Regions from separate parts of the Phytobacter sp. V91 genome, predicted to be linked through region 4. Evidence: predicted binding sites of a transcription regulator. Region 4 holds the regulator's gene; each other region holds the start of a gene.
The links. The regulator sigma-54, encoded in region 4, starts transcription at its own class of promoters, with help from an activator protein. The targets are predictions, from matches to a motif close to GTTGGCACANNTTTCGCTNT.

Region 1: ACSZO4_RS22830 (circularly permuted type 2 ATP-grasp protein) is a predicted target of sigma-54. The motif match lies at 1,566-1,585, and genes of this name have one in related genera.
Region 2: ACSZO4_RS16835 (amino acid ABC transporter substrate-binding protein) is a predicted target of sigma-54. The motif match lies at 825-844, and genes of this name have one in related genera.
Region 3: glnA (glutamate--ammonia ligase) is a predicted target of sigma-54. The motif match lies at 1,546-1,565, and genes of this name have one in related genera.

What each region holds. Positions count from the first base shown of each region.
Region 1 covers NZ_CBFFRJ010000163.1:3,165-6,301, forward strand. Annotated here, with positions in the region: gene ACSZO4_RS22825 (alpha-E domain-containing protein) at 1-93, opposite strand, end outside; gene ACSZO4_RS22830 (circularly permuted type 2 ATP-grasp protein) at 93-1,526, opposite strand; gene ACSZO4_RS22835 (TOBE domain-containing protein) at 1,784-2,212, opposite strand; gene hypE (hydrogenase expression/formation protein HypE) at 2,324-3,137, opposite strand, start outside.
Region 2 covers NZ_CBFFRJ010000084.1:1,304-4,440, reverse strand. Annotated here, with positions in the region: gene lnt (apolipoprotein N-acyltransferase) at 1-759, shown strand, start outside; gene ACSZO4_RS16835 (amino acid ABC transporter substrate-binding protein) at 1,123-2,031, shown strand; gene ACSZO4_RS16830 (amino acid ABC transporter permease) at 2,188-2,928, shown strand; gene gltK (glutamate/aspartate ABC transporter permease GltK) at 2,928-3,137, shown strand, end outside.
Region 3 covers NZ_CBFFRJ010000032.1:25,601-28,737, forward strand. Annotated here, with positions in the region: gene typA (ribosome-dependent GTPase TypA) at 1-1,274, opposite strand, end outside; gene glnA (glutamate--ammonia ligase) at 1,655-3,064, shown strand.
Region 4 covers NZ_CBFFRJ010000017.1:13,212-16,348, reverse strand. Annotated here, with positions in the region: gene lptA (lipopolysaccharide ABC transporter substrate-binding protein LptA) at 1-259, shown strand, start outside; gene lptB (LPS export ABC transporter ATP-binding protein) at 266-991, shown strand; gene rpoN (RNA polymerase factor sigma-54) at 1,040-2,473, shown strand; gene hpf (ribosome hibernation promoting factor) at 2,496-2,783, shown strand; gene ptsN (PTS IIA-like nitrogen regulatory protein PtsN) at 2,865-3,137, shown strand, end outside.

The DNA.
Region 1 (3,137 bases), on a different contig from region 4:
CTTATAAGTCACGTCGAGTACGCGGGCAAAGCTCTCAGCCCGTTCCAGGTAACGGGCCATCCAGTACAGCTCACTGGCGGTGCGGCTTAACATTATTCGTCCTCCTCCATGACCCAGGTGTCTTTTGTGCCACCCCCTTGCGAGGAGTTGACCACCAGTGAGCCCTCGGTAAGCGCCACGCGGGTCAGACCGCCGGGCACCAGTCTGATCTCTTCCCCGAACAGCGCAAAGGGCCGCAGATCGATATGTCTGGGCGCCAGTCCTTCCTCCACAAAGGTGGGGCAGGTGGAGAGGGCCAGCGTATTCTGCGCGATGTAGTTACCGGGGTTGGCGAGGAGTCGCAGGCGAAACTCTTCAATTTGCGCTTTGCCTGAACGCGGGCCGACCAGCATGCCGTAGCCGCCCGCACCATGAACCTCTTTCACCACCATCTCGTCGAGGTGGGCCAGCACATAATTTAAATCTTCCTGCTTACGGCACTGCCAGGTGGGAATATTGCCGAGGATCGGCTCTTCCGAGAGATAAAAACGGATCATCTCCGGCACGTAAGGGTAGATAGATTTGTCATCTGCCACCCCGGTGCCGATGGCATTCGCCAGCACCACCCCTCCTGCGCGATAAACCGATAACAGCCCGGGTACGCCAAGCATCGAGTCAGAGCGGAAGGCCAGCGGGTCGAGGAAGGCGTCATCCAGACGGCGGTAAATCACATCCACCCGGCAAGGGCCTTCCGTGGTGCGCATAAACACTCCACCTTCTTTGACGAACAGATCCGCGCTTTCTACCAACTCCACCCCCATCTGTTGAGCCAGGAAGCTGTGTTCAAAATAGGCGCTGTTAAAGCGGCCCGGCGTCAGCACCACCACGCAGGGGTCGTCAACGTAAGTGCTTTCACGCAGGGTTTGCAGCAGATAGCTGGGGTAGCGTTCAACCGGGGCAATATGCGAACTGGCAAACAGGTCCGGGTAGAGGCGCATCATCATCTTACGGTTTTCCAGCATATAGGAGACGCCGGAAGGGGTGCGCAGGTTATCCTCCAGCACGTAGTAACGCCCGTCGCTGTCACGCACCATATCAATGCCGGTAATGTGGGCGTAGATATTGTTATGCAGGTTAACGCCCTGCATACAGGGCTGATATTGCTCGTTAGCGAGCACTTGCTCACGTGGGATAATCCCGGCGTTAAGAATGTGCTGCTGATGGTAGATATCGTAAAGGAAAGCGTTAAGGGCTTTGACCCGCTGGCGAATACCCAAATCAAGCGTCCGCCACTCATGGGCCGGGATAATGCGAGGAACACTGTCGAAAGGGATCAGGCGCTCCGTTCCGCCTTCTTCTCCATATACGTTAAAAGTAATGCCTACCCGATGGAATAACAGTTCTGCCTGTTCTTTCTTCTGGCGTATGGCGTGCTGGTCAGTTTTCTGTAGCCAGTGCCACCAGGCGTCGTAGTGCTGACGTTGCGTACCCTCTACGGTGAGCATCTCATCGTAGTAAGGGGCGGTCGGAAGCGTCATTTTTATCATTGTCATCCCCTGCATTCCGTTTGATGAAGATATAGTCAAAATGCAGAAACCATGCCAGCGCAACGGGAGCGCGAATTTCCACGCTCTGTCGCGCCAGGATGCACTGTTTTGAGGAAACAGGGCGCGAAAAACGCACCATGATGATGTTTAAACGCTAAAAAGAAGCAGAGAACGGTGCAAGTGTAGAAGGGGTTGCACCTGCATGGCGTTGTGCATAAATGTGAACGCCGTGACGGGCACGGCGTTGCAAGGGACGGTTATGCGCGGGTGGCGATCAGGATAGAAGAGGCTTTAATCAGGGTAATTACGCGGGCGCCCGCTGCCAGATGTAGCGCTTCGCAGCTTTCGTTAGTGACCACTGCGACTACCTCAAAACCAGCGTCGGTGTTTACATGAATGGTCGCATTAACCGCACCCTCTTTAACCGCGCTGACGGTTCCCGCGAACTGGTTGCGGGCGGAGAATTTAAGGCCGCAATCTTCGGTCGCCAGGGTTACCCATGGCGCTTTGATCAGGGCAATGGCCTCTTTGCCAGGCACAAGACCCAGCGCTTCTTTACTGCTGGAGGTGACGATCGCCACCAGTTTCGCGCCGCCCTCGAGGGTGAGCTCCACTTCATCATTTACTGCACCGTGCGCGGTTGCGCTGACTTTACCGACAAGCTGATTACGTGCTGAAACGGCCATACTGCCTCCAGAGTGATGTTGATAAACCTGTTATCTCAGGTTTGTGTATTGCGAGCAATAACCACTTTCTTATGATGGCTACTGACGCGCCGCCTGTTCGCAGAGGTTAACTCAACAAATACGCGGCAGGGGCTCGGCGTGGGGTAAATCGAGAGTGCGTTTTACTCCGTACAGGCCTGTCAGCCGCACCCCTTTTCGCGTGACGACTTCGCCGATGATGGCGGCATCCCGTCCAGGTTGATGCGCCCGTAGCCGGTCAAGGACGGCATCGGCGGCCTGGCGTTGCACCGCAATCACCAGCTTGCCCTCGTTGGCAAAATTTAGCGCCTCCAGACCCAGCAGCTCGCAGACGCCGCGCACCGCCGGTTTGACCGGCAGGTCGCGTTCGTTAAGTTCGATACCGTAACCGCAGGCCGCCGCAAACTCATGAACCACCGCATTCACGCCGCCGCGGGTGGCGTCACGCAGCGCTTTTACGCCGGGAATATCCCGCAGCGCCTGGATAAGCGAGGTTAACAGCGCGCAATCGCTGCTCAGTTCGCCATCCAGCCCCAGTTGCTCACGCAGATTGAGGATGGTTGCGCCGTGGTCGCCCAGCGTGCCGCTGACCAGCAGTACGTCACCGGCTTCCAGGGTGCTGGCCCCCCAGCGAATGTTGGCAGGGATCGCCCCCAGCCCTGCGGTGTTAATAAACAGCTTATCCGCCGCTCCGCGCTGCACGACTTTCGTATCACCGGTGACGATAGCGATGTTGGCCTGGCGCGCAGTCTCCGCCATGCTATTGACCACCGCGCTGAGGGTCGCCATCGGCAGCCCTTCTTCGAGGATAAAACCGCACGAGAGATAACGCGGTATCGCGCCGCTCACCGCGATGTCATTTGCCGTCCCGCAGATGGCGAGCTTGCCGATATCGCCGCCGGGGAAA
Region 2 (3,137 bases), on a different contig from region 4:
CAGCTGATTATCTGGCCGGAGTCAGCTATCTCTGATCTGGAAATTAACCAACAGCCCTGGCTCAACGCGGTCGATGCGTTAATGCAGAAAAATGGCAGCGCACTGGTGACCGGCATCGTGGATGCTCGTCTGAACCAGCAGAACCGCTACGATACCTACAACACCATCATTACGCTGGGCAAAGATAACCCATACAGCTACAACTCCGGCGATCGCTACAATAAAAACCATCTGGTGCCCTTTGGCGAGTTTGTCCCGCTGGAGAGCATCCTGCGTCCACTGGCGCCGTTCTTCGATCTGCCCATGTCGTCATTTAGCCGCGGCCCCTACGTTCAGCCGCAGTTAACTGCCCATGGTTTTAAGCTGACCCCGGCGATTTGCTACGAGATTATCCTCGGTGAACAGGTTCGGGATAACTTCCGCCCGGATACCGACTTCCTGCTGACCATCTCAAATGATGCCTGGTTTGGTAAATCGATCGGCCCCTGGCAGCACTTTCAGATGGCCCGAATGCGCGCGCTGGAGCTGGCGCGTCCACTGCTGCGCAGTACCAATAACGGCATTACGGCAGTGATTGGCCCGGAAGGTGAAATTCAGGCGATGCTCCCGCAATTCACGCGTGAGGTGCTGACCAGTAAAGTGACACCAACCGCCGGTCTGACGCCCTATGCCCGGATGGGCAACTGGCCGCTCTGGGCCTTAACCGGACTGCTGGGCTTTGGCGCACTGATCTTCAGTCTGAGACAGCGTCGCAGGTAATCCTGTCCCCGGCCCCTTCTGCCCGGAAGGGGCCAGCCACACAAGAAATTCTCCATAAAGCCATTTTTGGCACATCAATTGCTTAATAAAATCATATCGCTGCGGTTTTTTACGGATGCGCAATCAGACGCACCATAACGGAACGCATGCAGCACCATAACGGTGCAATGAAAGATTTTTGCCTTTAAACGGTGCGGCGCGCTTCGCAAAAACAAACAATATCGCAGCAAAATCTTTACATTAAGCCAAACTAAATGCTAACAAAAGCACACAACACTGCACGCATTTACAGCAGGATATAAGAAACACAACACTCACAATGGGTATCAATGCGTCTCTGGCGCGACGATAAAGGAGTTGGATATGCAATTACGTAAACTGGCCGCTGCAATGCTGGTGATGGGAATGTCCGTCGGCCTGGCACATGCTGCTGATGAAGCAACAACGCAACAGCCAACGCTGGAAAAAATTGCCAAAAACGGCGTGATCGTGGTCGGTCACCGCGAGTCCTCAGTACCGTTCTCCTATTACGACAATGAGCAGAAAGTCGTGGGTTACTCTCAGGACTATTCCAATGCCATCGTTGATGCAATCAAGAAAAAGCTCAACAAACCCGATCTGGAAGTAAAACTGATTCCAATCACCTCGCAGAACCGTATTCCGTTGCTGCAAAACGGCACCTTTGACTTCGAGTGTGGTTCCACCACCAACAACCTGGAACGTCAAAAACAAGCCGCGTTCTCTGACACCATTTTTGTGGTTGGTACGCGTCTGCTGGCTAAAAAAGGCGGCGACGTTAAAGATTTCCCGGATCTGAAAGGCAAAGCGGTTGTCGTCACCTCCGGCACCACCTCTGAGATCCTGCTGCATAAACTGAACGACGAGCAGAAAATGGATATGCGCATCATCAGCGCCAAAGACCATGGCGACTCTTTCCGTACCCTGGAAAGCGGTCGTGCAGTGGCCTTTATGATGGATGACGCCCTGCTGGCTGGCGAACGTGCCAAAGCGAAGAAACCGGATAACTGGGACATCGTGGGTAAACCGCAGTCTCATGAAGCGTACGGCTGCATGCTGCGTAAAGATGATCCAGAGTTCAAAAAGCTGATGGATGACACCATCGCGCAGGCTCAGACATCTGGTGAAGCAGCAAAATGGTTTGATAAGTGGTTCAAAAACCCAATTCCACCGAAAAACATGAACATCAACTTTGATCTCTCTGATGACATGAAAGCGCTGTTCAAAGAACCGAATGACAAAGCTCTTAACTAATTAAAACAATGGGGCAGGTCTACCTGCCCTCTCGATTGTCGAAGCAGCACGGACAGACTATACGTTGAATGGTCGTTCCCCATTCAGCGCGAATACAGGCTCTTCATACAATCTTCGAGGGTAGCGCTGCTACCCTTTTTTTTCCGGAGTAGATTTATGTCCATAGACTGGAACTGGGGAATTTTCCTGCAACAAGCCCCGTTCGGCAACACCACCTATCTTGGCTGGCTATGGAGCGGTTTTCAGGTCACGATCGCCCTGTCGATCACCGCCTGGATCATCGCTTTTTTGGTTGGTTCTCTGTTTGGTATCCTGCGCACTGTTCCCAATCGTATTTTGTCCGGCATCGGTACATGCTACGTGGAGCTGTTCCGTAACGTCCCGTTAATCGTCCAGTTCTTCACCTGGTATCTGGTGGTGCCTGAGCTGCTGCCGGAAGATATCGGCATGTGGTTTAAAGCCGAGCTGGATCCCAATATTCAATTCTTCGTCTCCTCCATGGTCTGCCTCGGTTTGTTCACCGCAGCACGTGTGAGTGAGCAGGTTCGTGCCGCCATTCAGTCTCTGCCCCGTGGGCAAAAGAATGCAGGTCTGGCGATGGGGCTGACGCTGCCGCAAACTTACCGTTATGTTCTGCTGCCGAATGCTTATCGCGTGATTGTGCCGCCGATGACCTCGGAGATGATGAACCTGGTAAAAAACTCAGCCATCGCCTCGACCATTGGTCTGGTGGATATGGCCGCTCAGGCTAACAAGCTGCTGGACTATTCCGCACATGCCTGGGAATCCTTTACCGCAATTACCGTTGCTTATGTGTTGATTAACGCCTTCATCATGCTGGTGATGAACCTGGTTGAACGTAAAATTCGCCTGCCAGGCAATATGGGAGGCAAATGATGTACGAGTTTGACTGGAGTTCAATAGTGCCCTCCCTGCCTTACCTGATGGCGGGCCTGGTTATCACACTGAAAATTACGGTGATAGCCATTATTGTGGGGATCGTCTGGGGAACCTTACTGGCGGTAATGCGACTGTCCAGCTTTGCCCCCATCGCCTGGTTTGCGAAAGCCTACGTGAACGTTTTCCGCTCCATCCCGCTGGTGATG
Region 3 (3,137 bases), on a different contig from region 4:
CCCTTACGCTCACCCATCGCCTGCATCACAGAACCCTGGTGCTGTTCTTCGATATCCAGCGTCACGTTCTCAAACGGCTCTTGCATACGGCCATCGATCATGCGGTTGATAACTTTCGGACGGGACACCGCCAGTTCGAAGCCTTCACGACGCATGTTTTCGATCAGAACAGACAGGTGCAGCTCACCACGACCAGACACACGGAATGCGTCCGCATCTTCGGTTTCTTCAACGCGCAGTGCAACGTTGTGTACCAGCTCTTTGTTCAGACGCTCAAGGATCTGACGAGAAGTAACGAACTTACCTTCTTTACCACAGAACGGAGAGGTGTTGACGTTGAAGAACATGGTTACGGTAGGCTCATCGACAGACAGCGCCGGCAGTGCTTCGACGTTTTGCGGATCGCACAGAGTATCGGAGATGTTCAGTTCGCCCAGACCGGTGATTGCAATGATATCGCCCGCTTCGGCTTCGGTGGATTCAATACGCTCCAGACCGAGGTGAGTCAGTACTTTACCGACTTTACCGTTACGTGTTTTACCTTTGCTGTCGATCACAGTGATCTGCTGGTTAGGTTTAACTTTACCGCGCTTGATGCGACCAATGCCGATAACACCAACGTAGTTGTTGTAATCAAGCTGAGAGATCTGCATCTGGAACGGTGCATCCAGCTCGACTTTTGGCGCAGATACATGGTCGACAATCGCCTGGTACAGCGGGGTCATATCTTCCGCCATATCAGTGTGATCGTTACCAGCGATCCCCATCAATGCAGATGCATAGATGATTGGGAAATCGAGCTGCTCGTCGGTCGCATCCAGGTTTACGAACAGGTCAAATACCTGATCGACAACCCAGTCAGGACGCGCGCCAGGACGGTCAACTTTGTTGATAACCACGATTGGCTTCAAACCATGGGCAAATGCCTTTTTGGTTACGAAGCGGGTCTGCGGCATTGGGCCATCCATTGCGTCAACGACCAGCAGAACGGAGTCTACCATGGACATTACACGTTCAACTTCACCACCGAAGTCGGCGTGCCCTGGGGTATCAACGATGTTGATACGGTAGTCATTCCATTTGATAGCGGTGTTTTTAGCGAGGATGGTAATCCCACGCTCTTTCTCCAAATCATTGGAGTCCATCACGCGTTCGGTGGCTTCAGCACGTTCGTTACTGAAGGTACCAGATTGCTGCAGCAGCTTATCTACCAGGGTAGTTTTACCATGGTCAACGTGCGCGATGATGGCGATGTTACGCAGATTTTCGATCACAACTTTGCCTCAGGCATTAGAAATAGCGCGTTATTGTACACGTATTAATCGAAGGACTAAACAGGATCACAAACTTCCTGTGCAAACAAGTTATGTTGCCAGCCTTTGTGATCACTTTCACGAAGCGAAAGAGGGGCACTTTAACGAAAATTGCACCAATACGGTGCTCAATGTTCATATTGAAGCACTATACTGGTGCAATATATCCATCATGGTGCAGCCCTTTTGCACTATGGTGCGCATAATAGCGCCTTTTTAGTGACATTTAAAAGTTGGCATAGATTTCGCTTTATAAAAAATATGGCAACAACGCCAGGTTTACGCAGTATTTGCAGACCTCGTTACCACGACGACAATGATAAATCCGGGAGAGTTTAAGTATGTCCGCTGAACACGTTTTGACGATGCTGAATGAGCACGAAGTGAAATTTGTTGATTTGCGCTTTACTGATACTAAAGGTAAAGAGCAGCACGTCACCATTCCGGCTCATCAGGTTAATGCCGAATTCTTTGAAGAAGGCAAAATGTTTGACGGCTCCTCGATTGGCGGCTGGAAAGGCATTAACGAGTCTGACATGGTCCTGATGCCGGATTCCTCTACCGCGCTGATTGACCCGTTCTACGAAGAACCGACTCTGATCATTCGTTGCGACATCCTGGAACCAGGTACGCTGCAGGGCTACGATCGTGACCCGCGTTCCATCGCTAAACGTGCTGAAGAATACCTGCGTTCTACCGGTCTGGCAGACACCGTTCTGTTCGGGCCAGAGCCTGAGTTCTTCCTGTTCGACGACGTTCGTTTCGGTAACTCTATCTCCGGTTCTCACGTTGCTATCGACGATATCGAAGGTGCATGGAACTCCTCCACCAAATACGAAGGCGGTAACAAAGGTCACCGTCCTGGCGTGAAAGGCGGTTACTTCCCGGTTCCTCCGGTTGACTCCTCTCAGGACATCCGCTCTACCATGTGTCTGATCCTGGAAGAGATGGGCCTGGTTGTTGAAGCGCACCACCACGAAGTGGCTACTGCGGGTCAGAACGAAATCGCTACCCGCTTCAACACCATGACCAAAAAAGCGGACGAAATTCAGATCTACAAATATGTAGTTCACAACGTCGCTCACCGCTTCGGTAAAACTGCGACCTTTATGCCGAAACCAATGTTCGGTGATAACGGTTCCGGTATGCACTGCCACATGTCTCTGTCCAAGAATGGCGTAAACCTGTTCTCTGGCGACAAATATGCTGGTCTGTCTGAGCAGGCGCTGTTCTACATCGGCGGTGTTATCAAACACGCTAAAGCTATCAACGCCCTGGCTAACCCGACCACCAACTCCTACAAACGTCTGGTCCCGGGTTACGAAGCGCCGGTTATGCTGGCTTACTCTGCGCGTAACCGTTCCGCGTCTATTCGTATTCCAGTGGTTGCTTCCCCGAAAGCACGTCGTATCGAAGTGCGCTTCCCGGATCCAGCGGCTAACCCGTACCTGTGCTTTGCTGCCCTGCTGATGGCTGGTCTTGATGGTATCAAGAACAAAATCCACCCGGGCGAAGCCATGGACAAAAACCTGTATGACCTGCCGCCGGAAGAAGCGAGCGAGATCCCACAGGTTGCAGGCTCTCTGGAAGAAGCACTGAATGCGCTGAACGAAGACCGCGAGTTCCTGACTGCGGGCGGCGTGTTCACTGACGACGCTATCGATGCTTACATCGCACTGCGTACCGAAGAAAACGACCGCGTACGTATGACTCCGCACCCGGTAGAGTTCGAGCTGTACTACAGCGTTTAATATTTTTGTCGTCATCCCCGGTTCGCCGGGGATTGAGTTGCCGTGGAAATTTCAGCCCATCTCAGGATGGGCT
Region 4 (3,137 bases):
ACCGGTAAAAGGCCATGCCTCACATATGCATTACGAACTGGCCAAAGACTTTGTGGTTCTGACGGGCAATGCCTATCTTGAACAGCTTGATAGCAATATCAAAGGCGACAAAATCACCTACCTGGTGAAAGAGCAGAAGATGCAGGCGTTCAGCGAGAAAGGTAAACGTGTCACCACGGTTCTGGTACCGTCGCAGTTGCAGAATAAGAGCAACGATCAGAATCAAAACCCGGCTCCGGCGCAAAAAAAGAGTAACTAATACGTTATGGCAACATTAACTGCAAAGAATCTCGCGAAGGCCTACAAAGGTCGTCGCGTCGTGGAAGACGTGAGCCTGACCGTCAATTCGGGTGAGATCGTCGGCCTGTTAGGCCCTAATGGCGCCGGGAAGACCACCACGTTTTACATGGTCGTGGGCATTGTGCCGCGCGATGCTGGCAATATCATTATTGATGATGAAGACATTAGCCTGCTGCCGCTGCATGCGCGTGCCCGTCGTGGTATCGGCTATCTTCCACAGGAAGCGTCCATTTTCCGTCGCCTCAGCGTTTTTGATAACCTGATGGCCGTCCTGCAGATTCGGGACGACCTCAGCGCAGAACAGCGCACTGACCGGGCGAACGAATTGATGGAAGAGTTTCATATTGAACACCTGCGCGATAGCCTTGGCCAGGCATTATCCGGCGGTGAACGTCGTCGTGTAGAAATCGCCCGCGCCCTGGCGGCTAATCCTAAGTTTATTCTGCTGGATGAACCCTTTGCCGGCGTTGACCCGATTTCCGTTATCGACATCAAACGTATCATTGAGCATTTACGTGACAGTGGGCTGGGTGTGTTAATCACCGACCACAACGTGCGTGAAACTCTGGCAGTCTGCGAGCGTGCCTATATCGTCAGTCAGGGCCACTTAATCGCCCATGGAACCCCACAGCAAATCCTTGAAGACGAACACGTTAAGCGCGTATATCTTGGGGAAGACTTCAGACTCTGATAGGGTAGAGTTTATTGACGTGTTTAGTCGGAGAGTACTGCTCTGAATATGAAGCAAGGTTTGCAATTAAGGCTCAGCCAACAGCTGGCCATGACGCCGCAGCTGCAACAGGCTATTCGCCTGTTACAGCTGTCCACGTTGGAACTCCAGCAAGAACTTCAGCAAGCGCTGGAGAGTAACCCGTTGCTGGAACAAACCGATCTTCATGAAGAAGTGGAAACGCAGCAGTCTCAGGATAGCGAAAACCTCGACAGCGTAGATGCGCTCGAACAGAAAGATATGCCAGAAGAGTTACCTCTGGATGCCAGCTGGGACGAGATCTACACCGCAGGCACGCCTTCCGGTAGCAGCACCGATTACATTGATGACGAACTGCCCGTCTATCAGGGCGAAACCACGCAGTCATTGCAGGATTACCTGATGTGGCAAGTGGAGCTGACGCCTTTCTCCGACACTGACCGGGCCATCGCAACCTCCATTGTTGATGCCGTGGACGATACCGGTTACCTCACCGTGCCCCTGGAAGATATCCTTGAGAGCATGGGGGATGAAGAGATTGGCCTTGATGAAATCGAAGCGGTGCTTAAGCGTATCCAGCGTTTCGACCCGGTGGGCGTCGCGGCAAAAGATCTGCGTGACTGTCTGCTAATCCAGCTTTCACAGTTTGCCAAAGACACGCCCTGGCGCGATGAAGCGCAGCTGATCATCAGTGAGCATCTTGATCTGCTGGCTAATCATGATTTCCGCACCCTGATGCGCGTTACCCGTCTGAAAGAAGATGTACTGAAAGAAGCAGTGAATTTAATCCAGTCGCTGGATCCGCGTCCGGGTCAGTCAATCCAGACCGGCGAACCTGAGTATGTCATTCCGGATGTACTGGTTCGTAAACACAACACCCGCTGGGTGGTGGAACTGAACTCAGACAGCATCCCGCGTTTGCAAATCAATCAGCACTACGCCGCAATGTGTGGCGGTGCGCGTAACGATGCAGACAGCCAGTTTATTCGCAGTAATTTACAGGATGCGAAGTGGCTGATAAAAAGTCTGGAAAGCCGTAACGACACCCTGCTTCGGGTAAGTCGCTGCATCGTCGAACAGCAGCAAGCCTTTTTTGAACAGGGAGAGGAGTTCATGAAACCGATGGTGCTGGCGGATATCGCCCAGGCCGTTGAGATGCATGAATCGACCATCTCCCGTGTGACCACGCAAAAATACCTCCACAGTCCGCGAGGCATTTTTGAACTCAAATATTTTTTCTCCAGCCACGTGAATACCGAAGGTGGCGGCGAAGCCTCGTCGACGGCAATCCGGGCGCTGGTGAAAAAATTGATCGCCGCAGAGAATCCTGCGAAGCCACTGAGTGACAGTAAACTGACGTCCATGCTGTCCGACCAGGGCATCATGGTAGCGCGGCGTACCGTTGCAAAATATCGAGAGTCTTTATCCATTCCGCCGTCAAATCAGCGTAAACAGCTGGTCTGACCCAACCGATAAGGAAGACACTATGCAGCTTAACATCACAGGACAGAACGTCGAGATCACCGAGGCCCTGCGTGAATTTGTCAATGCCAAGTTCGCGAAACTCGAGCAATACTTCGAGAGGATTAATCAGGTCTATATTGTGTTGAAAGTGGAGAAAGTGACTCATACCTCGGATGCGACTTTGCATGTAAATGGTGGTGAAATTCATGCCAGTGCGGAAGGTCAGGATATGTACGCTGCTATTGACGGTTTAATTGATAAACTGGCGCGCCAGCTGACGAAACATAAAGATAAACTGAAACAACACTAATTGTCCGGGCATGAGCCTGGTGCATTTCCACCCTACCGCGACCCGGTAGGGTGACTGCACTGGCATTGCTCAGGTGAAATTATGATGAACAACGATTCCGCTCTACAATTGAGCAATGTCCTTAACCAGGAATGTACCCGTAGTGGCGTTCACTGCCAGAGCAAAAAACGTGCGCTGGAGATCATCAGTGAGCTTGCCGCAAAGCAGTTAAGCCTGCCGCCTCAGGTGGTTTTCGAAGCGATCCTCACGCGCGAGAAAATGGGCAGTACGGGTATTGGCAATGGGATTGCTATCCCTCATGGCAAGCTCGAAGAAGATACGCTTCGCGCGGTGGGTGTTTTTGTGCAACTGGAA